Regions from separate parts of the Neobacillus sp. DZ-9 genome, predicted to be linked through region 1. Evidence: a T-box and tRNA genes for the amino acid it is inferred to sense, from the RefSeq annotation. Region 1 holds a T-box; the other holds one or more tRNA genes.
What was found. A T-box is a leader RNA that pairs with one kind of tRNA and senses whether it is charged. The one in region 1 lies ahead of tyrS (tyrosine--tRNA ligase), so its partner is inferred to be a tRNA-Tyr.
Positions count from the first base shown of each region.

Region 2: it has a tRNA-Tyr gene. The T-box ahead of tyrS (tyrosine--tRNA ligase) is inferred to sense a tRNA for this amino acid. The anticodon was not compared.

Region 1 is NZ_JCAIOL010000001.1:92,540-96,962, reverse strand. It holds gene rpsD (30S ribosomal protein S4) at 112-714, shown strand; gene AC59HZ_RS00485 (DUF6954 family protein) at 758-946, opposite strand; gene tyrS (tyrosine--tRNA ligase) at 1,030-2,283, opposite strand; T-box leader at 2,326-2,540, opposite strand; gene AC59HZ_RS00475 (transglycosylase domain-containing protein) at 2,686-4,423, shown strand, end outside.
Region 2 is NZ_JCAIOL010000006.1:71,943-76,365, reverse strand. It holds gene AC59HZ_RS17875 (crotonase/enoyl-CoA hydratase family protein) at 1-592, opposite strand, end outside; gene AC59HZ_RS17870 (hypothetical protein) at 1,095-1,250, shown strand; gene AC59HZ_RS17865 (heavy-metal-associated domain-containing protein) at 1,300-1,500, shown strand; gene AC59HZ_RS17860 (class I SAM-dependent methyltransferase) at 1,712-2,323, shown strand; RNA gene ffs (signal recognition particle sRNA small type) at 2,398-2,483, opposite strand; tRNA gene AC59HZ_RS17850 (tRNA-Tyr) at 2,483-2,553, opposite strand; tRNA gene AC59HZ_RS17845 (tRNA-His) at 2,561-2,636, opposite strand; tRNA gene AC59HZ_RS17840 (tRNA-Ser) at 2,645-2,726, opposite strand; RNA gene rnpB (RNase P RNA component class B) at 2,982-3,365, shown strand; gene AC59HZ_RS17830 (globin domain-containing protein) at 3,541-3,897, opposite strand; gene AC59HZ_RS17825 (hypothetical protein) at 4,037-4,180, opposite strand; gene AC59HZ_RS17820 (hypothetical protein) at 4,251-4,421, opposite strand.

The DNA of each region.
Region 1 (4,423 bases):
CTTGTAACCCTTAGCTGCTAGGGCGAAGGTGCATGAAAACAAAATGGCTTTAATGCTGTTTCATAACGGTTTTTATTTTACCAAAATAAAAACACAGAGGAGGAGTCATTCATGGCTCGTTATACCGGCCCAAGCTGGAAATTATCCCGTCGTCTTGGAATCTCTCTAAGCGGCACAGGTAAAGAATTAGAAAAGCGTCCTTACGCTCCTGGACAACATGGTCCAAACCAACGCAAAAAGCTTTCTGAATACGGATTGCAATTACAAGAAAAGCAAAAGCTTCGTCACATGTACGGAATCAATGAGCGTCAATTCCGCAATCTATTTGACAAAGCTGGCAAACAAGCTGGTAAACACGGTGAAAACTTCATGGTTCTTTTAGAATCACGTCTTGACAACGTTGTATACCGTTTAGGTTTAGCTCGTACACGTCGTGCAGCTCGCCAATTAGTTAACCACGGTCACATCCTAGTTAACGGTTCACGCGTTGATATCCCATCATTCCGCGTTACAGCTGGTCAAACTATCAGCCTTCGTGAAAAATCACGTAATCTTGATGTAGTTAAAGAAGCAGTTGAAGTAAACAACTTCGTACCTGACTTCTTAACTTTTGATGCTGACAAGCTAGAAGGTACTTTCACTCGCTTACCTGAGCGTTCTGAACTTCCAGCTGAAATTAACGAAGCTCTTATCGTTGAGTTCTACTCTCGTTAATAACAATAACCCCAGGCCATTTTTTATGGCTCGGGGTTTTTTTCTATTTTCTATTGATTAATTTAATGGATATCCAATATCCAATTCCAAGTAGTGCATAGATTAATACAAGAACAATTGAGGTTAATACCCTTTCACGTACTCCTCCATCCGCAAATAGAACGGGTCCAAGCCCGAAAAATGTGACAAGTGCAATGAGAATGATAAAGAATGCATGCAAGACATATTTCATTTACTTCACCCCCATTTTCTCTTCTTATATATTTAGACGAAAAAAAAGGGCCTTGGATTCACCAAGGTCCTTCTTTACTTTTCTTAATAATTGATTAGTGTGTATTTCTTTTTGCCTCTTCTGATAATTGTAAACTGCCCTTCAATCCGATCTGTATCTTGTAGGACGTAAGCAGTATCTGTTATTTTTTCACCATTAACGGTAACTGCTCCATTTGAAATATCTTCGCGAGCCTGTCGCTTAGAAGGTGAAATCTTCGCAGCAACCAAAAGATCAACTAAATTTTCTTCATTTGCTGACTCATAGGCAGGAACATCCTTAAAGCCTTGTGCAATCTCGGCAGCCGTTAAGCTTTTTACATCGCCGCTAAACAGAGCCTGAGAAATTTTTATTGCCTGCTCTAATGCAGAATCACCGTGAATGAGGCGTGTCATTTCTTCCGCCAAAACCTTTTGAGCTTTACGAAGATGCGGCTCTTCCTGGACAGCTTTTTCTAATTGTTCAATATCCTCATGAGAAAGGAACGTAAAAATCTTTAAGTACTTCACTACATCAGCATCAGCAGTGTTAATCCAGAATTGGTAGAACTCGTATGGAGTTGTTTTTTCTGGATCAAGCCAGACTGCACCGCTTTCTGTTTTTCCGAATTTTGTTCCATCTGCTTTGGTTACGAGCGGAATGGTTAAACCATATGCCTTAGAGCCTTCCGACTCGATTTTGCGGATTAGTTCGAGACCAGATGTAATGTTCCCCCATTGGTCGCTGCCGCCTATTTGTAATTTACAATTATGATTCTGGTACAAATGAAGGAAATCCATTGCCTGTAAGATTGTGTACGTAAATTCTGTAAACGAAATTCCTGTTTCAAGGCGAGAGGCAATTGTGTCTTTAGCCAGCATGTAATTCACACCAATATGCTTACCAATATCACGCAAGAACGTTACGACATCCATCGATCCGGCCCAGTCATAGTTGTTAACCATTATGGCGCCATTTTCTCCTTCAAATTCAAAAATGGATTGTAATTGTTTTTTGATACCGTTGACATTGCTCTGTACTGTTTCGAGAGTCAGAAGCTTTCGCTCTTCACTTTTTCCACTTGGGTCTCCGATTAGCCCTGTTGCACCACCGACTAATACGATGGGACGGTGGCCATGCTGCTGGAATCTTCTGAGCGTTAAAAATGGAAGTAAGTGTCCAATATGCATACTATCTGCAGTAGGATCCACGCCGCAGTATAAAGAAATTTTTTCCTTGCTGACTGTATCTTTTAAGCCTTCTTCATCCGTTTGCTGATAAATAATCCCTCTCCACGCTAAATCTTGTAATAAATCCATTCTAAATCCCTCCAATCAAAAATAAAAACGCCCCTGCAAAATTGCAGGGACGAGATAATCGCGGTACCACCCAGCTTGAGGAAAATTCCTCCAACTCAAAAAATATAACGGTTTAACCGTTCTCTGCTACTGATCTTTTCACAGAGAAAGCTCGAGGATGTAATTCATTCTTCTATTTGTGACAGCTTACACCGGCCGCTGACTCTCTAATTTACAGGGATAGAAGAACTACCATTGGTTCCCTTCAACGCTTTTTATAAAATTAGCTTATTGCATTTTTACCATATCTTACTTCCCATGTCAAATACGATATGGAAATTTCAGAAAAATGTAGAACGTTGTCAGTTTTTATACTTTCAATATGCTATAATGTATGTGATTTTAGATGAGGTGATGCTATTAATGAATGAAAAAATTCAAGCATGGCTGGAAAAAACAAAATCCATGCTTAACTTAATAACCCATAAAAAGGCGGTAAAAGGGGCCCGAATTACATATTCTGTTTTTTGGAACCTATTCCTGTTGGTTTTAACAGTTGTCATCCTTGGAGGTTCATTTGCTACAGGGGTTGGAGCTGGTTATTTTGCCTCACTAGTAAAGGACGAACCTGTCCGTTCATATGCAAGTATGAAAAAAGATATTTATAATTATACAGAACCATCGGAATTATATTTTGCTAATAATGTTTATTTAGGAAAAATGCGCTCCGATCTTGAACGTGAAGAAGTAAAGCTGGATCAAGTATCAGAGTATCTAGTCAATGCAGTCGTTGCTACTGAGGACGAATATTTTTATAAGCATAATGGCGTAGTGCCAAAGGCAGTTTTCCGCGCCCTCTTTCAAGAAGTGACCAATTCTTCCGTCCAATCTGGCGGCAGCACATTAACACAACAATTAATTAAGAACCAGCTCTTAACCAATGAGGTTTCCTTTCAAAGGAAAGCCAATGAAATTTTACTTGCCCTTCGTTTAGAGAAATTCTTCGATAAAAAAGAAATCCTTGAAGCTTATTTAAACGTATCCACCTTTGGCAGAAACTCATCAGGCCGAAACATTGCTGGAGTTGAGGCAGCTGCAAAAGGGATTTTTGGAAAAAAAGCAAGTGAATTAACCCTTCCGCAGGCAGCATTTATCGCTGGATTGCCTCAGAGCCCATTTGGGTATACACCTTTTACCAGAGAAGGTACGGTCAAGAACAATCTTCAACCAGGACTTACGCGGATGAAAACAGTTTTAAAAAGGATGTTCGATGGCGGTTATATCGATCAAAAGCAATATGCAGAAGCATCTTCCTACGATATTACTAAAGATTTTATTCAGCCTATTAGTACTCCAAGTGAAAAATACCCAGGTCTGCCTACAGAAATTGAAAAGCGTGCTGTGGGTGTGCTAACAACCGTTTTAGCCAAAAAAGATGGCTATACAGACAAAGATTTAAAAAATGATGATAATCTTAACTACAAATATCAAACAATGGCCGACCATGCTTTACATCAAAATGGTTACCAAATCCATACCACCATCGACAAAGATATTTACGAAGCGATGCAAAAGGTAAAGGATAATTACAAATATTACGGCCCAGATAAATCCCAGGAAAAAAAGGATCCTGAAACAGGTGAAAAGCTAACAGTAATGGAACCCGTGGAAGTCGGGGCAGAGCTTATTGAAAACAAGACAGGGAAAATTATCAGCTTTGTTGGCGGAAGAGACTATGGCAAACAACAGATGAACCATGCCACTAGTGCCCTTAGGCCAAACGCTTCCACAATGAAGCCGCTTCTTGTCTACGGCCCTGCAATAGAGTTAGGAAAAGCATCTCCTGGCACACCGCTTCCTAATGTTGCCTTAAATTTTATTCCTGGCAGAAGCAAGCCATGGCCGCAAAACTACGACTATCGCTATAGCGGCTTAGTTTCAGCGAGGTATGCACTTGCAAAGTCTTATAACGTTCCGGCAGTGAAACTTTACTCAGAAATCGTCAACCAGCATCCTGCTAAGTATTTGGAAAAGATGGGATTTACCTCGCTGAGTAAAGATGATCATACAAACCTTTCAGCTGCCATCGGTTCTATTACGGGGGTCACTGTTGAAGAAAACACAAATGCGTTCAGTACTTTTGCCAACGGCGGGAAATTTA
Region 2 (4,423 bases), on a different contig from region 1:
ACTCGGAGATTTCTGCAGCTAGTTTTTCTGCTTCCTCTTTGCCTGTACCTGGTTCAACGATGCGGTTAGCCAAACCGATCATCAATGCCTCTTCCGCTTCGACGGGACGTCCAGTTAAAATCAGATCCAGAGCACGGCTCATTCCAATAAGCCGGGGAAGCCTTTGAGTCCCACCGTCCACAAGCGGAACACCAAAGCGACGGCAAAACACACCAAATACCGCGTCCCGTTCCATCACGCGCAGGTCGCACCAGATTGCAAGTTCCATTCCCCCGGCAACTGCGTATCCTGAAACTGCTGCAATCACAGGTTTTGATAAATGCATTCGGCTGGGACCCATCGGACCATCCTTTGACATGTTCATATTCATTTCATTTCCTTCATTTATAGATAGGGCTTTCAAATCAGCTCCAGCACAAAAGGTCCCGCCAGTTCCATGTAAGACGGCAACTCGTAACGTTTCATCCTTTTCGAATTCTCGAAAAGCATCCGCAAGCTCTTTAGCTGTCTTTCGGTCAACTGCGTTTTTAACCTCCGGCCGATTTATGGTAATTGTACAAACCTTCCCATTCTTCTCAAACAGTATAGTCATTTTCAAAACCTCCCTATATGCCTTTTTGGCTTTTCTCATTTCCCTTCCAACAATAACCATTATAAAACACCGTCCAAGTCGAAACTTGTCCGTTTCTACTGTCATTAAAATATAATGCTCTGTTAAACTTTAATGTTGATAATTAATGAATCTAAAGGGGAATCTTTATTGTCAAGGTTCTCCTTACTTGTGAACCAACACATATTTAGTAAAACTCGGATCCATTTTTACAATGTTCCTCCAATTCAGCTATTGTAAGTAACAGTGTTTTTGTATATTTGCTTGAGTTTTCTGCGGAATACGCTATCAATATCAACATTTACCTTTAACAGAGCCAAATAAAAAAAGCTATCAATATGACAGCTGGTGTGTAAAACTCCAAATCCTTTTATCTATTTTCTGACAGGAAGTTAGTCAATTTTTCAAACTTGTTACATTTTTAGCTTCAAAAAAGGCAAAATTAAAAGGTGCAAAAATTATAAGATAGGAAGGATGAAGACAGATGGCGAAAACAACAAATATTCAACCAACTGACAAAGATACTAATTTAGATCAAGCAAGTATAACCAATAGCTTAGATAACGACAACGCTTTTAGCGAAAATGGATTAGAAAATAACCGATTACTAAACAAGGCTGTGAATGAAAAAAAGCAATAAATCCAGTCAATATGTAGAATATCTGGAAGGATGATCCCCATTGGCAGACATGACTGTTAATTTAAAGGAAGCAGGTAAAATTCAGTCTATTCAGACGCTGGAAACGATTCTATCCGGAATGGATGGCATTGAAAGGGCATTAGTAGATACTGAAGATGGAGAAGTAAAAATAGAGTACAATGAGAATGAACTTTCCCAAGAAAAAATCAGGAACACGATATTACAAAATGGGTTCCTGCTTAAAGAATAAAGGCGTCAAAAAAGGACAGTCCTTGTGGATTGTCCTTTTTCATGTATTAATTATAGGAAAAGTATCTTCTTCCCTATATATCGTTGCCATAGGATCGGGTATTCAACTAAAGAAGCAATTAGTTGAATTGTGATATGCAGAATCGTATCCTATATAATGACAAGTTTTTTATGTTTAGGTTTGTTTAATAAGCCTGATTGGAGAGATAATAATGGGAAATACTGATAAGTTTGAAATGATAGCTAATAAATATGATACTCCTGAAAGAATCCAAATCGCAAAGGTATCATCCGATGCCATCCGTAAGTATTTGGTTGACACTAAAAGTAAGAATGCAATTGATTTTGGGTGTGGAACTGGTCTTGTAGGAATGAACTTGTTAAACGAGTTTAATTCTATGCTTTTTTTGGATACGTCACAAAACATGATTAATCAAATAAACCAAAAAATAACTGAATTTAATGTTCAGAATGTAGATACATTATGCTTTGATATTGAAAAGGAAAGTCTATCGAATTTACATGCCGACTATATTTTTATGGCTCAGGTTCTACTCCATATTCATGATGTTGAATTAGTTTTATCAAGATTATTTGATGTTCTTGATGAAGGAGGACATCTGCTGGTTGTAGATTTTAATAAAAATGAAAAAATAGTTTCAGATATTGTTCATAACGGATTTAATCCAGAAGAGCTAACCGACATTATGACTAAAATAGGGTTTAGGGATATTAAATTCAAAACTTTTTATACAGGAAATAAAATATTCATGGGACAAGATGCGTCTATGATTATTCTTGATTCAAAAAAGGGACATAGGTAAAGTGGAAATTTCTTATACAAATAAAAAGGGCTAAACTCAAAATAGATAGAGTTTAGCCCTTTTCTCTTTCTGTCTATGTAATAGTCCACACAATTTCACTAATTATGGCTGCTGCGTTCCCGCCCTGACCAAGTTCTTAGTGTCCTTGTTGGACTATGACTCCTCAGGCAGGACTCGAACCTACGACCGACCGGTTTACAGCCGATAGCTCTTCCGCTGAGCTACTGGGAAATATTATGGGGCGGCTGATGGGAATCGAACCCACGAATGTCGGAACCACAATCCGATGCGTTAACCACTTCGCCACAGCCGCCATGATTATGGCAGAGAAGAAGGGATTTGAACCCTCGCGCCGGTTACCCGACCTACACCCTTAGCAGGGGCGCCTCTTCAGTACTTCTCTTTATTAAAAACTAAATCGCAAAGTTCCGTGAAGAACTTATGACAAAAATATATCATCTATAAGAATTGAGGACTAGCTGTAAATTTTGGTAGTCCAAAAGTCCTGTATATCCATAAAACTATATTGGTAATACTAAATATGTACAAGTATATAAGGGTTTATTGATTGGAAAAGTTGGAAATAAACAACTAAAGATTTATCCGATTCAACCTGATATAGTATTCATTGTCGCTTCTGAACGAATGAAAAACATGAAATGGTGAGTAGTCGCGGTTCCTTTACGGAGCTGAGGAAAGTCCAGGCTCGCACAGTGCTGAGATGCCTGTAGTGTTCGTGCCATCTGCAAAGGTGGGCTGTCGATATTGATATTGACAGACGGCGGTGAAATCATGCTAAGTCCTTTGGGATATGCTGAGAATAACCTGAAAGTGCCACAGTGACGAGGCTTTTCTGGAAACGGAAAAGGTGGAACGGGTAAACCCCACGAGCGAGCAACCCAAATTTAGGTAGGGGCATCATCCTGCGGAAAATGAACCTAACGGATGAATCGGTCATAGGCCGATAGTTACATGACTGCTACTTCCAGTGCGAGGCTTGCTGCCGATTGCAGTACGGAAGAACAGAACCTGGCTTATAGCCATTTCATGAGCATATGATCGTTTTAGAAGCATTTATAAATATAGTTAAACTAACCAATGAATAAATAGAAAAATAAAAGTAATCCACCTGAGTCGAGGGTGGATTATTTTTTTTCGATAAAATAAAAAGACCGAACAATATGTCCGGTCCAATAAATTTAATCTATTCAATTAGCTCATTTTATTATCTTGTTTAACAAAACATCTACTTTTTCAATAAGATGCTCTTTTACATCAGGATCTAGTTCCATTTCATCCATTGTCTCTTTCATTTTTCCAAACCAAACCTCGGCCCTTTCCGGATCTATTTGGAACGGATGTCTTTCCCTTACCTGTGATTCCTGCTTACTTTGTTCCTGTGCAGACTCATCAGAAACTAAGCGGTTTATAAATACTCTTTGCCGATTTTTCAGCAATTCAATATCCACGTTTCTTTCATTAAACATGGTTACATAATAGGAATCCTTTAGTAACTTTTCGTAGAAGCGGTCTACCAACTCATTCACTTTTTTCTGTTCTAATATTACAGCCATAAACCATTCCCTCTTTTTCCTTGAAAGTGTAGTTTCTATTATCATTATAGTGCAAACTACAGTTCTTGATTGTGATTAACATCACGTTTCAAAGGCAAGTTCAAGAGAGAGTCTAAAATATTTATTAGAACATACATTCTTATTTAGCTTTATTAGTACTTTGTTTATTAATTTTTTCTGTTGAATTTGATACAGTTAAATCATTGCTTGTTATATTTTCAATTGCCTGCCCCACCGTGTTTGTTGTATTCAATTTATGCTCTGGAATTCGTTGATTTTTCATGGATTATTTGTTGTCCTTTCAATATCTTTTTTTAAATACGTAAATAGTTTTTTTAACTTTAAGGTCAACACTACTGCCCTTCATCCCCAACTACGGTATTACCAATCCTCGGTTTTTGAGCCTTTTCCTTGTCGTCAGGGTTCCAATTAAAACCTGCTTCAGTAGAACCAGTTGATAGTAATGGCTGCTCCATAACGCTCGGGTCCGAAGAATTTTCGGGTTTATTGTTCTCATTTAACATTT